Alkalilimnicola ehrlichii MLHE-1: one gene and its partners. The protein of the gene in region 2 interacts with the protein of the main gene of each other region in a pairwise test. Links are inferred from orthologs where the notes say so. Each region holds a gene or a part of one and is shown on either strand. Other genes may lie near its edges.

What was found. Proteins that work in one complex are often made in the same cells at the same time.
Region 1: the proteins of ftsZ (region 2) and MLG_RS00835 interact in binary tests that used the Escherichia coli proteins (3 or more experiments, as listed by UniProt). The link is inferred for Alkalilimnicola ehrlichii MLHE-1 from one-to-one orthologs.
Region 3: the proteins of ftsZ (region 2) and rlmN interact in binary tests that used the Escherichia coli proteins (3 or more experiments, as listed by UniProt). The link is inferred for Alkalilimnicola ehrlichii MLHE-1 from one-to-one orthologs.

What each region holds. Positions count from the first base shown.
Region 1 is NC_008340.1:198,369-203,505, reverse strand. The notes cover bases 1,638-4,486. They hold MLG_RS00835 (rod shape-determining protein), read right to left. Parts: upstream 3,660-4,486; coding sequence 2,616-3,659; downstream 1,638-2,615. Other genes in these bases: gatA (Asp-tRNA(Asn)/Glu-tRNA(Gln) amidotransferase subunit GatA), read left to right, coding at 4,104-4,486; gatC (Asp-tRNA(Asn)/Glu-tRNA(Gln) amidotransferase subunit GatC), read left to right, coding at 3,771-4,058; mreC (rod shape-determining protein MreC), read right to left, coding at 1,638-2,492. Also shown: mrdA (penicillin-binding protein 2), read right to left, coding at 1-1,045; rod shape-determining protein MreD, read right to left, coding at 1,054-1,542; more of mreC, read right to left, coding at 1,539-1,637; more of gatA, read left to right, coding at 4,487-5,137. UniProt on the Escherichia coli protein: Forms membrane-associated dynamic filaments that are essential for cell shape determination. Acts by regulating cell wall synthesis and cell elongation, and thus cell shape.
Region 2 is NC_008340.1:2,489,671-2,494,806, forward strand. What follows is about bases 1,291-4,138. They hold ftsZ (cell division protein FtsZ), read right to left. Parts: upstream 3,361-4,138; coding sequence 2,221-3,360; downstream 1,291-2,220. Other genes in these bases: lpxC (UDP-3-O-acyl-N-acetylglucosamine deacetylase), read right to left, coding at 1,291-2,048; ftsA (cell division protein FtsA), read right to left, coding at 3,452-4,138. Outside these bases: MLG_RS15780 (excinuclease ABC subunit UvrA), read left to right, coding at 1-1,031; more of lpxC, read right to left, coding at 1,131-1,290; more of ftsA, read right to left, coding at 4,139-4,690; MLG_RS11095 (cell division protein FtsQ/DivIB), read right to left, coding at 4,717-5,136. UniProt on the Escherichia coli protein: Essential cell division protein that forms a contractile ring structure (Z ring) at the future cell division site. The regulation of the ring assembly controls the timing and the location of cell division.
Region 3 is NC_008340.1:1,451,395-1,456,632, reverse strand. Bases 1,638-4,587 are described here. They hold rlmN (23S rRNA (adenine(2503)-C(2))-methyltransferase RlmN), read right to left. Parts: upstream 3,706-4,587; coding sequence 2,569-3,705; downstream 1,638-2,568. Other genes in these bases: MLG_RS06360 (HesB/IscA family protein), read right to left, coding at 4,283-4,587; ndk (nucleoside-diphosphate kinase), read right to left, coding at 3,686-4,111; pilW (type IV pilus biogenesis/stability protein PilW), read right to left, coding at 1,814-2,572; MLG_RS06380 (RodZ domain-containing protein), read right to left, coding at 1,638-1,810. Outside these bases: hisS (histidine--tRNA ligase), read right to left, coding at 1-756; more of MLG_RS06380, read right to left, coding at 833-1,637; more of MLG_RS06360, read right to left, coding at 4,588-4,609; cysE (serine O-acetyltransferase), read right to left, coding at 4,721-5,238.

The DNA.
Region 1 (5,137 bases), 2.3 Mb from region 2 along the record:
GCACCCGGCGGGTCTCGTTGGTCTCGCCGTGATGCAGGCCGGCCAGCGCCACGAAGGGCTTGATGGTGGAGCCCGGCGGGTACTGGCCGCGGATGGCGCGGTTGAACAGCGGCTGGCTGCCCGCACTCTGCAGCGCCTGGAACTGCTGGTGACTGATGCCGCCCACGAAGAGGTTAGGGTCGTAGCCCGGATGGCTGACCATGGCCAGGATGTCCCCGGTGTGGACGTCCATGGCCACCACCGAGCCCCGCTGGTCACCCAGCGCCGCCTCCGCCACCCGTTGCAGGCGACTATCGAGGGTCAGGTAGAGGTCCACGCCGGGTTCCGGCGGGTGGCGCTCCAGCACCCGCAGCACCCGCCCCAGGGCGTTGGTCTCCACCTGCTCGTAACCCACCCGCCCGTGCAGCAGGTTCTCGTAGGCCCGCTCCACACCGCTCTTGCCAATGTGGGTGCTGCCGGCGTAGTTGGCGGTGTCGATGCGGCGGAGTTCCTGCTCGCTGATCCGGCCCACATACCCCAGCACATGGGCCATGTGTTCGCCATGGGGATAGTGGCGGGTGAGTTGCGCCCGCACCTCCACCCCGGGGAAACGGTGACGGTGCACCGACAGCCGCGCCACCTCCTCCTCGGTCAGGCGCAGCTTCAGGGGCACCTCGTGGAAGCGCCGGGCGCGCTGGAGCTGCTGCTGGAAGCGGCTGATCTCCGCTTCATCCAGGCTCACCACCTCGCCCAGCGCCGCCAGCAGCGCCGGCATGTCACGCACCTGTTCCGGGGTGACCGTCAGCCGATAGGAGGGGCGGTTCTCGGCCAGGAGCACGCCATTACGGTCGTAGATCAGCCCCCGGGTGGGCGGCACCGGTTGCAGGCGCACGCGATTCTGCTGGGAGAGGGTGCTGTAGTGCTCGTGATCGCGCACCTGCAACTTGACCATCTGGTTGACCAGTACCCCGGTGAACAGACAGACGGCCACCGCCGCCACCACGACGCGGCGGAAGAACTGACGGGCCTCGGTGGAACCGTCCTTGATGGCCTTGGAGTGGTGCATTCCGCTCACTACTGTACGCCGAAATGGCGGCGCGCGGTACGCAGCAGGAAAAAGACCCAGGGCCACAGCGCCGCGCCAATCACCGGTGCCAGCCAGGCCTGCCAGGGGGGCACCGGCCGGCCGACAAAACCATTGACCCAGAACAGCACCAACTGCACTGCATAGAGCAGCAGCAGGATGGTCAGCGCCTGTTGCCAGACGGGCATCAGGCGCATCCGCCGGTGCAGCTTGAGGATGATCCAGGCGATCAGTGCGAAGGCCAGCGCGTGCTGGCCCAGCAGGCTGCCGACCAGGGCATCCTGAAACAGGCCGGCCAGCCAGGCCACCGTCACCCCCACCCGGCTGGGCAACGCCATGGCCCAGTACAATAACACCAGGGCCACCCATTGCGGCCGCGCCGGCACCGCCCAATCGGGCATGGGCACGATCACCAGCATCCCCGCCAGCACCAGACTGGCGAGGATGACCCAGCGGCCGCGGGGAATGGCCGGGTTCATTGCGCCTCCTCCCCCGGCACAGCGGCCGGCGGGGAGGCGGCGTCCGGGGCCTCCTCCGGCGGGACCGCCCCTGGGGCTGGGGCCGGTTCGGATGCCGACGGCACAGCCGGAGCCTCCACCGCCGGCAGGTCCGGCATCCGGCCGAGAGCGCCCCCCTGAACCAGTACCATTTTCCGGCTGCGGTCCAAGGCCGCCAGCGGGCGGGCGCTGACCCGGGCGAAGGGCTCGCCCGGATCCAGCACCACCCGCTCCACCTCGGCCACCGGGTACCCGCGCGGGAAGACACCCCCCAGCCCGGAGGTCACCAGCAGGTCGCCGGACTGGATATCGGCATTGATGGGCACGCTGCCCAATTCCAGGCGGTTCAGGTCGCCGGTGCCCAGGGCGATGGTGCGCAGGCCGTTGCGGTTGACCTCCACCGGAATGGCGTGACTGGGGTCGGTGATCAATCGCACCATCGCCCCGTGGGTGCCCACCCGGTCCACCTGCCCCATCACCCCCTCGGCGTCGAGGACCGCCTGACCCACGGTCACCTGGTGGACACTGCCCTTGTCCACCTGGATCAGGTGGGAGTAGGGATCCAGGTCCACCCGGGTGAGCTCGGCGATGAGCACCGTCTCGCCGAGCTGCCCCGAGGAGCCGAGCAGGTCACGCAGCCGCTGGTTCTCCATCTCCAATGCCTGCAGACGCTGGAGCCGTGCCTGGTCGAGCAGGTAGCGCCGGCGCAGCTCGCGGTTCTCGTCCACCAACTGCTGGCGACTGGCCAGATGCTCGCCCAGGCGCTGGCTGGCCTCAATGGGCAAACTCACCGCCTGCTGCACCGGCCAGACCACCGCGGCCAGGCCCTGGCGGACCGGATCGGCCAGTTGCTGGCGGTGATCCAGGGTCATCAAGAGCACCGAGACCAGCGCCAGCAGCACCAGTCGCACGGTGATGGAAGGTCCTTGCAGGAATAACGGTTTGATGGCCCTTACCGGATGTCAGTGCCGGCACCGACCCTCCAGGGCCGTGCCGGCAGATACTGCCAGATCCGTGGCCGGTGACCCACTGGCCTAATGCCGGCCGCCCCGGATCTACTCGCTGATGAACAGGTCGGTGCCCTTCTCGTCCATCATCTCCAGCGCACGCCCCCCGCCACGGGCCACGCAGGTGAGCGGGTCGTCGGCCACCACCACCGGCAGCCCGGTCTCCTCCATCAGCAGCCGGTCGATATTGCGCAGCAGCGCCCCGCCCCCGGTAAGCACGATGCCGCGCTCGGCCACGTCCGCCCCCAGCTCAGGCGGGGTCTGCTCCAGCGCGGTCTTGAGCGCGGAGACAATACCGGAGAGCGGCTCCTGCATGGATTCGAGGATCTCGTTACTGTTCAGGGTGAAGCTGCGCGGCACCCCCTGGGCGAGGTTGCGCCCCCGCACCTCCACCTCGCGCACCTCGGCGTCCGGGAAGGCGGTACCGATCTCATGCTTGATCCGCTCCGCGGTGGTCTCGCCGATCAGGATGCCGTAGTTGCGGCGCACGTAGTTGATGATGGCCTCGTCGAAGCGATCACCGCCGATACGCACCGAGGCGGAGTAGACGATGCCGTTCAGCGACAACACCGCCACTTCAGAGGTGCCGCCACCGATATCCACCACCATGGAGCCACTGGCCTCGTCCACCGGCATGCTGGCGCCAATGGCCGCCGCCATGGGCTCCTCCACCAGAAAGACCTCCCGTGCGCCCGCGCCCTCGGCGGATTCGCGGATCGCCCGGCGCTCCACCTGGGTGGCGCCGCAAGGCACACAGACCAGCACCCGCGGGCTGGGCTTGAAGATCCGCGCCTCGTGGACCTTCTTGATGAAGTGCTGCAGCATCTTCTCAGTCACGGTGAAGTCGGCGATCACGCCGTCCTTCATGGGGCGGATGGCGCGGATGTTGGCGGGGGTACGCCCCAGCATGGCCTTGGCCTCGCCGCCCACGGCGACGATGCGTTTGGCGCCACCGTCACGGTCCTGGCGGATGGCCACAACCGACGGCTCGGCGAGCACGATGCCTTTGCCACGGAGGTAGATCAGCGTGTTGGCGGTCCCCAAGTCGATGGAGACGTCGTTGGAGAAGAGTCCTCGAATACCCTTGAACATTGAGTTTAGAACCGGCTGGAAGGAAAGTCGCCAATCTACACATTGGGCGGCACTTTGGGCAAGCGGGGTGTTGTGGTAAGTTTTCCGGCTTACCGTCTTGGAGGATGCGCAATGTCCCTGGAAGAATCGGAAGTCAAGCACATTGCCCACCTGGCGCGGGTGGCCATCGAGGCCGATGACATCCCCGGCTACGCCCGCAATCTGTCCGACATTCTCGACTTCGTCGAGCAGATGAAGGACATCGACACCTCCGGCGTCACCCCCATGGCCCACCCTCTGGACGCGGTGCAGCGCCTGCGCGAGGACGAGGTCACCGAGCCGGACCAGCGGGAGCGCTTCCAGGCCATCGCACCGGCCACCGAGGCCGGTCTCTACCTGGTGCCGCGTGTCATCGAGTAACCCGCGCCGCCACCCCGTGCCCCCATTGAAGGGACCCGACCCGACATGCATGAAAAGACCGTAGCCGAGATCGCCGCCGCCCTGCGTGCGGGCGAGTTCTCCAGTCGCGAGGTCACCGAGGCCTTTCTGGCGCGCATCGACGCGCTGAACCCGGTGACCAACGCCGTCATCACCCCCACGCCGGAACAGGCCCTGGCCGCCGCCGATGCGGCAGATCAGCGCATCGCCGCCGGCGAGGCCGGACCGCTCACCGGCGTGCCGCTGGTGCACAAGGATATCTTCTGCACCCAGGGGGTGCGCACCAGCTGCGGCTCGCGGATGCTGGACAACTTCACCGCCCCCTACGACGCCACCGTGGTGGGCAAGCTGGCCGACGCCGGCATGGTCATGCTGGGCAAGGCCAACATGGACGAGTTCGCCATGGGCTCCTCCAACGAGACCAGCTACTACGGCCCGGTGAAGAACCCCTGGGATTTGGACGCCGTGCCCGGCGGCTCCTCCGGCGGCTCCGCCGCGGCGGTGGCCGGGCGCCTGGCGCCGGCGGCCACCGGCACCGACACCGGCGGTTCCATCCGCCAGCCGGCGGCACTGTGCGGCCTCTCCGGGCTCAAGCCCACCTACGGCCGGGTCTCCCGCTACGGCATGATCGCCTTCGCCTCCAGCCTCGATCAGGGCGGCCCCATGGCCCGCACCTGCGAGGACTTGGCGCTGCTGCTCGGCGGCATGGCCGGCTTCGACACCCGCGACTCTACCAGCGTCGACCACGTGGTGCCCGATTACACCGAGACCCTCAACCGCTCGGTGAAGGGGCTGAAGATCGGCGTGCCCAAGGAGTTCTTCGGCGAGGGCCTCGACCCCGAGGTGCGCCGGGTGGTGGAGGCCGCCATCGAGGTCTACCGCGAAGAGGGGGCCGAGATCCGCGAGATCTCGCTGCCCAACACGCGGCACTCGGTGCCGGTCTATTACGTCATCGCCCCGGCCGAGGCCTCCTCCAACCTCTCGCGCTATGACGGGGTGCGCTACGGCTACCGCTGCGAGGACCCCAGCGACCTGGAGGACCTGTACAAGCGCTCCCGCGG
Region 2 (5,136 bases):
ACGACGTCCTGACCCTGCACGCCCCTACCCTGCACAACCTCCAGGGCCACGACCTACACCTGCCCCTGGGCCGCCTCATGGTCGTGACCGGCGTCTCCGGCTCCGGCAAATCCTCCCTCATCCGCGGCGTCCTCAAACCCGCCCTGAAACGCCTGCTGAGCCGCAAACGGGACCAGGCGACCCCACCACTGCCCCACTGCGCCGGCCTGGATGGCTGGCAGGCCGTCGACCGCGTGCTGGAGGTGGACCAGACCCCCATTGGCAAGACCCCGCGCTCCTGCCCCGCCACCTACATCGGCTTCTGGGACGACATCCGCAAGCTCTACGCCGGCACCCAGGAGGCCAGCCTGCGCGGCTACGGCCCCGGCCGCTTCTCCTTCAACACCAAAGACGGCCGCTGCCCTGACTGCGACGGCCAGGGCGTACGCCGGATCGAGATGAACTTCCTGCCCGACGTCACCGTACCCTGCGAGACCTGCCACGGACTGCGCTTCACCCGCGAGACCCTGGCCGTGGAATGGAAAGGCCGGCACATCGGCGACGTACTCAACATGAGCGTGGAAGAGGCCACCGCCTTCTTCGCCGCGCAACCGCGCATCCACCACCCGCTCACACTGCTCGAGGCCGTCGGCCTGGGCTACCTCACCCTGGGCCAGGCCAGCCCCACCCTCTCCGGGGGCGAGGCCCAGCGCATCAAACTGGTCACCGAACTGGCCAAGGCCCGCCCCGACCTGCGCGCCCAGCGTACCCCCCACACCCTCTACGTCCTGGACGAGCCCACCGTGGGCCTGCACATGGCAGACGTGGAGCGACTCATCGACGCCCTGCAGCGGCTGGTGGACGCCGGCCACACCGTGGTGGTCATCGAACACAACCTCGATCTCATCGCCGAGGCGGACTGGGTGGTGGACATCGGTCCGGAGGGGGGCGACGCCGGCGGCCGGGTGGTCGCCGCCGGGCCGCCCGAGGCCGTGGCCGCCGGGTCGACCGCGACCGGACGCTTCCTGGCGGAGGTGTTGAAGCGGAAGTAACCGGGCGCACGGCGACCGGCCCCCGGGTCGGCGCCCCTAAAACGACGAAGGGGCGCCCGAGGGCGCCCCTTCGTCCGGTCGGAAGCTGACCGCCACCGATCAGCCGGCCACCGCCAGCCCCGGTCGATCGTAGGCGATCGGCGAGTCGGAGGCCTGATCGAAGGTGACCTCCTCCCAGGCGTCCTCCTGCGCCAGCAGCGCCCGCAACAGCTTGTTGTTCAGCGAGTGCCCGGACTTATGGCCCTTGAAGGCCCCGATCAGGCTGTGGCCCAGCAGGTAGAGATCGCCGATGGCATCCAGGATCTTGTGCTTGACGAACTCATCCTGATAGCGCAGCCCGTCTTCGTTGAGGATGCGGTAGTCGTCCACCAGGATGGCGTTGTCCAGGCTGCCCCCCAGCGCCAGCCGGTTGGCCCGCAGCATCTCGATGTCGCGCATGAAGCCGAACGTGCGCGCACGGCTCACCTCCTTGACGAAGGAGGTGCTGGAGAAATCCAATTCCGCGAAGCCGTTTTGCTCGGTGAACACCGGGTGGTCGAAATGCAGCGTGTAGCCCACCTTGAACCCGTTGAACGGCTCGAAGGCGGCCCACTTGTCGTCCTCCTCCACCCGCACCGGCTTGCGGATCCGGATGAACCGCTTCAGCGCATTCTGTTCCTCGATGCCCGCAGAACGGATCAGGAACACGAACGGCCCCGAACTGCCGTCCATGATCGGCACCTCCGGGGCGCTCACCTCGACGAAGGCGTTGTCGATCCCCAGGCCGGCCATGGCGGAGAGCAGGTGCTCCACCGTGTAGACCCGCGCCTCCCCCTGGGAGAGGCAGGTGGAGAGTCGGGTATCCCCGACGTTCAGCGCATGGCCGGGGATATCCACCGGCGGGTCCAGATCCACCCGTCGGAAGATAATACCGGTGTTGGCCGGCGCCGGTCGGAGGGTGAGGTACACCTTCTCGCCGGTGTGCAAGCCCACGCCAGTGGCGCGGATACTGTTCTTTAACGTGCGCTGACGGATCATGTCGACGGCCAACTCCAGGGTTTATTGTTGCCAGTCACCGGCGTCTTCGGGCACAACGGGCCCGTGGGACGGCGGCGAGCGACGTCATTCTACTGTAATCCACCGCACCGTGTATAGTGCAGTGCAACATAGCGCCGCGACCCTTTCCGGCCGGCACCGCCGGCGCCAGCGGTCAGTCCGCCTGACGCCGGAGGAAGGCGGGAATATCCAGGTATTCCATATCGCCCTCGTCTTCCACACCCGGCCGGTCGTTGGCCGCCTTCTTGCGGATCACCGTCGGCCGGTCCAGCTGGTTGTAGTCCACATCCCCGCTGGCCTTGCGCACCGGTTTCAGGTCGGGCTTGCGCTGCTCCTGGAATGCACCCAGGCCGGTGGCCACGACTGTGACATGCAGTTCGTTCTCGAGTTCCGGATCGATGACGGTACCCACCACCACGGTGGCCTCGTCGGAGGCGAACTCGCGCACCGCATTGCCCACGTCGTTGAACTCGCCGATGCCCAGGTCCAGCCCGGCGGTGACATTGACCAGGATGCCGTTGGCCCCGGCCAGGTTCACGTCCTCCAGTAGCGGGCAGGCGATGGCCCGCTCGGCGGCCTCACGGGCGCGCCCCTCACCGGAGGCGGAGCCGGTACCCATCACCGCCATACCCATCTCCGACATCACCGTGCGCACATCGGCGAAGTCCACGTTAATCAGACCCGGGCGGGTGATCAACTCGGCGATACCTTTTACCGCACCCAGCAGCACATCGTTCGCCGCCTTGAAGGCATCCAGCAGCGTCAGGTTGTTGCCCAGCACACTGATCAGCTTCTCGTTGGGAATGGTGATCAGGGAGTCCACATGCTGGCCCAACTCCTTGATGCCCTCCTCGGCGATCCGCATCCGCTTGCTGCCCTCGAAGGGGAAGGGCTTGGTCACCACGGCGACTGTGAGGATCCCCATCTCGCGGGCGATCTCGGCCACCACCGGGGCACCGCCAGTGCCGGTGCCACCGCCCATGCCGGCGGTGATGAAGACCATGTCCGCGCCCTCAATCGCTTCCATGATGCGCTCGCGGTCCTCGACGGCCGCCTCACGGCCGACGCCGGGGTTGGCCCCGGCGCCCAGGCCCTTGGTGATGCCGGAACCGAGCTGCAGGGTGGTGCGCGCAGCCACGTTCTGCAGCGCCTGGGCGTCCGTGTTGGCGCAGATGAAATCCACACCCTCGATATCGGCGGCCACCATATGCTGCACGGCATTACCACCGCCGCCGCCTACGCCGATGACCTTGATAACCGCGTTCTGGTTGACGTTATCCATCAGTTCAAACATGACCCTATCCTCCTGGGACCGTTTCGGTCCGAATACAGAAATTGCAGTAACTTTTCCTTCCCCGGACCCGCCCGCCCGGATTCGCCCTGGCTCAGAAATTGCCCTTGAACCAACTCTTCATACGCGCCCAAAGTGCCTGTAGCCCGCCCTCCTCGCTGAAGTCGGTGAGCGCTGGCTTGCCCTCGTGCCGGGCGCCGTAGACCAGCAGCCCGACGCCGGTGGAATAGATGGGGTTGCGGACCACGTCCGAGAGGCCGGTGACCTGGGTCGGACTGGCCGCCCGCACCGGCAAGTGGAAGACCTCCTCGGCCAGGTCCACCACGCCCTCCATCTTGGAACTGCCCCCGGTGAGCACCACGCCCGCCGGGATCAGGTCCTCAAAACCGCTGCGCCGCAGTTCTGCCTGCACCAGGCCGAGCAACTCCTCATAACGGGGCTCGACCACCGCCGCCAACGACTGGCGGGAGAGCCGGCGCGGCGGCCGGTCACCCACCGAGGGCACCTCGATGCTCTCCTCGGGATTGGCCAGCTGCGACAGGGCGCAGGCGTACTTGACCTTGATCTCCTCTGCGTGCTGGGTCGGGGTGCGCAGAGCCACCGCGATGTCGTTGGTGACCTGGTGCCCGGCGATGGGGATCACCGCCGTATGGCGGATGGCGCCGCCGGTGAACACGGCGATATCGGTGGTCCCGCCACCGATATCCACCAGGCAGACCCCCAGCTCCCGCTCGTCGTCGGTGAGCACCGCCTGGGCCGAGGCGAGCTGCTGGAGGACCACGTCGTCCACCTCCAGGCCGCAGCGGCGGACACACTTAGTGATGTTTTCCGCCGCCGAGACGGCGCCGGTCACCATGTGCACCCGGGCCTCCAGGCGCACCCCGGACATGCCCAGCGGATGGCGAATGCCCTCCTGGTTGTCGATAACGAACTCCTGGGGCAACACGTGCAGGATCCGCTGATCGGCCGGGATGGCCACCGCGCGTGCGCCGTCCAGCACCCGGTCCAGGTCGCCCTGGGTCACCTCCCGGTCCTTGATGGCCACCATGCCGTGGGAGTTCATGCTCTTGATATGGCTGCCGGAGATGCCCACGTAGGCGGAGTGGATCTCGCAGCCGGCCATCAGCTCGGCCTCCTCCACCGCCCGCTGCACCGATTGGACGGTGGACTCGATATTGACCACCACGCCCTTCTTCAGGCCGCTGGAGGGGTGGGAGCCGATGCCCACCACCTCGATCTCGCCGTCCTCCCCGGCCTCGCCCACGATGGCGACTACCTTCGAGGTGCCGATATCCAGCCCCACCAGCAGGTTGCGTTCGGACTTCTTTACCATGCCGTGTTGTTTCCCTGTCGATCGCATTATTCGGTTGCCGTGCCCGCGTCCCGCCAGCCCAGCGCGAAGCCGTTGGGGTAGCGCAGATCCGCACTGGCCAGCTCCCGGCCCTGCTCCTGTTCACGGGCAATCAGCGGCCAGGCGTCCAGAAAGCGCATTACCCGCGCCACCACCTGCTCGCGCCCCATCTCCAGGCGGATCGGCCCCTCGTCGCCCGGCGCCACCCCGTCCTCCGGGGCCAGTTCGGCCCGCCAGGCCGCCCGCGCATCCTGTTCCAGCGCCATCAGCTCGAACCCGGCGGCCTGGAGGCGCCGGGTCAGATCGCGGTAATGCCGCACCACCGCCTCTTCCCGCCCCGCCGTCCCCGACAGCCGCGGCAGCCCGGACGGGATGCTCGCCGGGTCCGGTTCAAACACCTCGCCGGCCCCGGTGATCAGCCCCGACTC
Region 3 (5,238 bases), 1.0 Mb from region 2 along the record:
CACCCGGTAGGCGACCCCAGCCTGGTCCAGCACACGACAGACGGCCTGGAAATGGGATCGCGAGTCCTCGTCCAGGTAATCCATTAGGCGCGGGGCCTGCTCCACCAGCGCCTGCATGTCCGGGTTCTTGGTGTCGAGGATGCGCAGCGGGTTACTGTGCAGGCGACGCCGGGCGTCGTCGTCGAGCCGATCCTCGTGGGCCTGCAGGTATTCGACCAGCGCCGCCCGATGGGCAGCGCGTGCCTCGCCGGTGCCCAGGGTATTGAGCTCCAGGCGCACATCCTCCAGCCCGAGGCACCTTAGCAGGCGCGCGGTCATGAGAATCATCTCGGCGTCGACGCCCGGGCCGGACTCACCGTAGACCTCTGCGCCGATCTGGTGAAACTGACGGTAGCGCCCTTTCTGCGGCCGTTCGTGGCGAAACATCGGCCCGGCATACCAGACGCGCGGCTGTCCGCCGTGGAACAGCCCATTCTGAATACCACAGCGGACGCAGCCCGCCGTCCCCTCCGGGCGCAGGGTCAGGCTGTCGCCATTACGGTCCTCGAAGGTGTACATCTCCTTTTCGACGATGTCGGTGACCTCGCCGATGGAGCGGCTGAAAAGCTCGGTCTTCTCCACGATGGGCAGCCGGATCTCGCGGTAGCCGTAGGCCTCCAGGGTGGCCTGGATATTGCTCTCGACGAACTGCCACAGGGGGGTCTGCTCCGGCAGGATGTCACTGAACCCGCGGATGCTTCGAATGCCTTTCGCCACTCAAGTCCTCCTGAGAAAAAAACAGGGGCCGGCGGCGCGCCGCCTGGTGCGGCCCACCCGGCCGGCCCCGCGTGGTCTAAGGGATGGTCAGCCGCGCCACATTGCCACGGGTGTGGGGCGCCAGATCGACGGCGTCACCCTGGAACTCCACCCGAACGGCGTCCGCATTACCGATGACCAGGGCGAAGGGCCCCTCGCCCTGCAGTTGGTGGGTCTCCTCGCCCTGGTAGTTGCCTACCATCAGACGCTCACCGTCCTCGTCGCGGACCTCCAGCCAGGTGGTCCCGGAAATATGCAGGACCAGACCGGCCGGCTCCGGCGCGGGCTCGGGCTCGGGCTCCGCCACAGCGGGTTCCGGCTCCGCCTCGACCTCGGGCACCACCGGGGGTTCCAGCGTCTCAGGGACACTGACGTCAGCCCCGGTGTCGTCCGGCACCGACGCCTCGGGGACCACCTCATCCACCGCCTCAGGCAGTGTCCGCTCGGCCAGCTCGTCGGCGACCACCGCCTCCGCCGGGGCCTCCTCGGACGGCGCCGTGCCCTCCTCCGCCACCGGTGGTGCTTCGCTATCCCCGGACACCCCATTCTCGACCAGCCAGAGCCAGGCGAGCACGGCAATGACCGCGGCCACGACCACGCTACTCACACCCAGCAGCCAGCCCCGGAGCCGGCGGCCTTGGAGCCCCCCCCGAGAGGTATCGCCACCGGTCACTGACGTCGAGCCCTGGCCCGGCTGCTGCTGAGCGCCGCTGGCCGGCCGCTCCAGGTCGAGCCGGGCCAGCGCCTCCCGCAGCCGGTCCGAGTCAATCTCCAGGAGCTGGGCATAGGCCCTGAGATAGCCTTTGACAAAGGTGAGCGGCGGCAGGTTGTCATAGTCGTCCCCCTCGAGCGCCTCAAGGGTCCGTAAGGGCAGGTTCAGCGCATCGGCCGCGGCCTTCCGGCTCAGGCCTCGCGCCTCCCGTGCCCTGGCGAGCAGCTGCCCCGGGGTCTCGCCGCCGCGACCGGGGTCGCGCTCGTGGTCGGGGGACAGCGGACTGTCGTGGTCTGAACTCATCTATCAACGACTCTCACGGTATAGGCGAGCCTCGCGGGAATCCGGAAACCGGTTGCGCAGACTCAGCCCGTAACTGGCCTCGGCATCGGCATCGCCAACGGCACGGGCCAGCTGGACCCCCAACCACAGGCTCGCCGGCGTGTGCTGTGCCTCAGCACGGTATCGATTCAGGTATTCCTCCGCCCCTTCGTGGTCCCCGGCCTGGAAACGCAACTGCGCCATGCGCAGCAGCGCGGGGGCAAAGCGGGCATTCTCCCGCAGGCTGCGCAGGAAATAGTCCTCGGCCCGCTCGTGCTGCCCCTCCCGCATCAAACAGACACCCGCATTGGCGAGGGGGATGTGGGGGTTGCGATAAAGCGGGTTGTCCAGTGCCGCCTCGAACTGATCCAGGGCCCGGTCCAGGTCACCCTGTTCACAAAGAAAGCGCCCGTAGTTGTTGCGGGTGCTGGCATTTTCCCCGTCCAACCGGACCGCCCGCCGGTAATGCCGGCCGGCTTCCTCCGGTTGACCGAGCTGTTCCTGCAGGAGCGCCATGGCGGCATGGGCGGGGGCGTAGCGACGATCAATATCCAGGGCTCGCTCCAGGCGCCGGTTGGCCTCCTCGTACTCGCCCTCCTGCAGGTACCCCAGACCCAATTGGGTGTTGACCTCCACCGCCCGGTCCCTGTCGCCGGACCCCGATTGGCCCATGGTGCCGCAGCCCACGACACCGACGGCCAAAAACAGGATCAACGCCGGCCGGAACGACGGCGGGATGCTCATCGCCCCTCCCGACGCAGTTCACGCTGCACCAGCCGCTGCTGGCGGCGGGTCCGGTCCTGCACCTTACCCACCAGCTGCCCGCACGCCCCGTCGATGTCCTGGCCCCGCGTCACCCGGGTGGTGGCGGTCAGGCCGTGGCTTTGCAGGATGCGGACGAAACGCAGGATCCGTCCGCGCGGACTGCAGCGGTACCGGGCCCCGGGAAAGGGGTTGAAGGGGATCAGATTGACCTTGCTGGGAATATCGCCCAACAGCCGGGCCAGCTCGTGGGCGTGGTGGTCCTGATCATTCACCCCGTCCAGCATCACGTATTCCCAGGTGATGCGCCGGTGGGGCTTGTCCGCGATATAGGCCGCGCAGGCGGGGATCAGGCGCTCCAACGGGTGTTTTCGGTTGATGGGCACCAACTCGTCGCGTAGGGCATTGTTGGGGGCATGGAGCGAGACCGCCAGACTGACGTCCGTCTGCTCGCGCATGCGCTCCAGCATGGTGACCACCCCGGAAGTGCTGATGGTCACCTTGCGCTTGGACAGCCCATAGGCGTCGTCGTCGGTCATCAGGCGCACGGCCGGGATGACCGCCTCCAGGTTGAGCAGGGGCTCGCCCATGCCCATGAACACCACGTTGGTGATCTGCTCACCGGTGCCGGTCAGTTGATCGTAGGCCACGTAATACTGGCCGATGATCTCTGCCGTGCTCAGGTTGCGGTTAAAACCCTGCTGAGCGGTGGAGCAGAAGCTGCAGTCCAGGGCGCAGCCCACCTGGGAAGAGACGCAGAGCGTCCCGCGGCCACTGTCGGGAATAAAGACCGTCTCGATGGCCTGCCCGCCGTCGACCCGCAGCAGCCACTTGCGGGTGCCGTCCTCGGAGACCTGCTCGGCGAGCACTTCCGGCAGCCGCAGCGCGACCCGTTCCGCCAACCGGGCGCGCAGGGCCTTGGAGATGTCGGTCATCTCCTCGAAGCCGGTCACCCGCCGCTGGTGCACCCACTTGAGCACCTGGGTAGCGCGAAAAGGCTTTTCGCCCAGGTCGGCGAAAAGCCTTTTCAAGGCCTGCCGGTCAAGATCCAGCAGGTTCACGGGCCCATCCGCGCGGCCCGCCGATGTGGACGTCTCAGCGACTGCAGAGCTCATCGGCCTTGAAGAAGAACTCGATTTCCTGTTTGGCCGTTTCCGGGGCGTCGGAGCCGTGGACGGCGTTGGCATCGATGGTTTCGGCATAATCGTGGCGCAGGGTGCCGGCAGCGGCTTCGGCCGGGTTGGTGGCGCCCATGATCTCGCGGTTCTTGACGATGGCGTTCTCGCCCTCCAGGACCTGCACCATCACCGGGCCGGAGATCATGAAGCCCACTAGGTCATTAAAGAAGGGGCGCTCCTTATGCACGGCATAGAAGCCCTCTGCCTGCTCACGGCTCAGGTGCACCATACGGGCCGCCACGATCTTCAGTCCGGCCTTCTCGAAACGGTTGTAAATCTCGCCGATGATGTTCTTGGCGACGGCGTCGGGCTTGATGATGGAGAGGGTTCTTTCCACTGCCATGCAGGACTCCCTAGTGTCGTGTGTGGTGTTGGGGGTTGAGACGGGTTCACGGGCGGGCCGCCACCACTGGCTGGTGGCTGCCGCTACGCCCGGGTCGGCGCGGCCCCCCGCGCGACTGGCGCAAGTGTACCTGCTGGCCCGGTGGCGGGCAATTTGACTGTACGGCCGGCCTCAGACCGTGAAGCTCTCACCGCAGCCGCAGGTCTCCTTGACGTTGGGATTACGGAAATCAAACCGCTGGTTGAGCCCATCGCGAACGAAATCCACCTCCGTCCCCTCCAGGAAGGGCAGGCTCTTGCGGTTGACCAGCACCTTGACGCCGTCCTGCTCGATCACCTCGTCGGAGGCCTCGATCCGGTCGGCATAATCCACGGTGTAGGCAAGACCGGAGCAACCGGTGGTCTTGACCCCCAGGCGCAGGCCGACACCGCCCTCATGGCGGGCGAGATAGTCCTTGACGTGGCGCACTGCCTTGTCGGTGAGTTGGATATTTGCCATGCCTTGCCTCCATTGGCTCGCCCCGGGGGCGTCTGGCCGCCCGGGGCCGGGAATGCGTGACCCTATGATACTGATTCGTCGGCGGGGCTTCGAGTTCCCTGCGAGCCGCGATCAGCTACCGGTACGGTCCTGGCGCCCGCGCACCTGGCCCGAGCCGGCAGTGACGTCGACACCCTGCTCGCCCGCCTCCGGGGCAGGCTCCCCGCAATCGAGCTCGTCCACCTCGACGTCGGGAATGCGGGTGTCCTCCACGTCCCCGCCCATGCCGCGGATGGCCCGGCACATCTGCTCCAGGCGCGCGTCGGTAACGTGGATATGGTCCAGGATCGCGTTGACCGCGTTGGCGACCGGGTCCGGCATATCGGTGGTGCCATAGGCATCGAAGCCGATCTTGCGGGCAACCGCCGCCCGCCGTCGGTCATCGGCGCTGTCCGTGCGCGGACGCACCCCGGCCATGCGCGCCGGGATGCCGACCATGGTGGCACCCTCGGGCACATCGCGCAGCACCACCGCATTGGAGCCCACACGCGCCCCGCTGCCCACCTGGAGCGGTCCCAAAATCTTGGCACCGGCACCCACCACCACGTCATCGCCCAAGGTCGGGTGGCGCTTGCCCTGCTCCCAGCTGG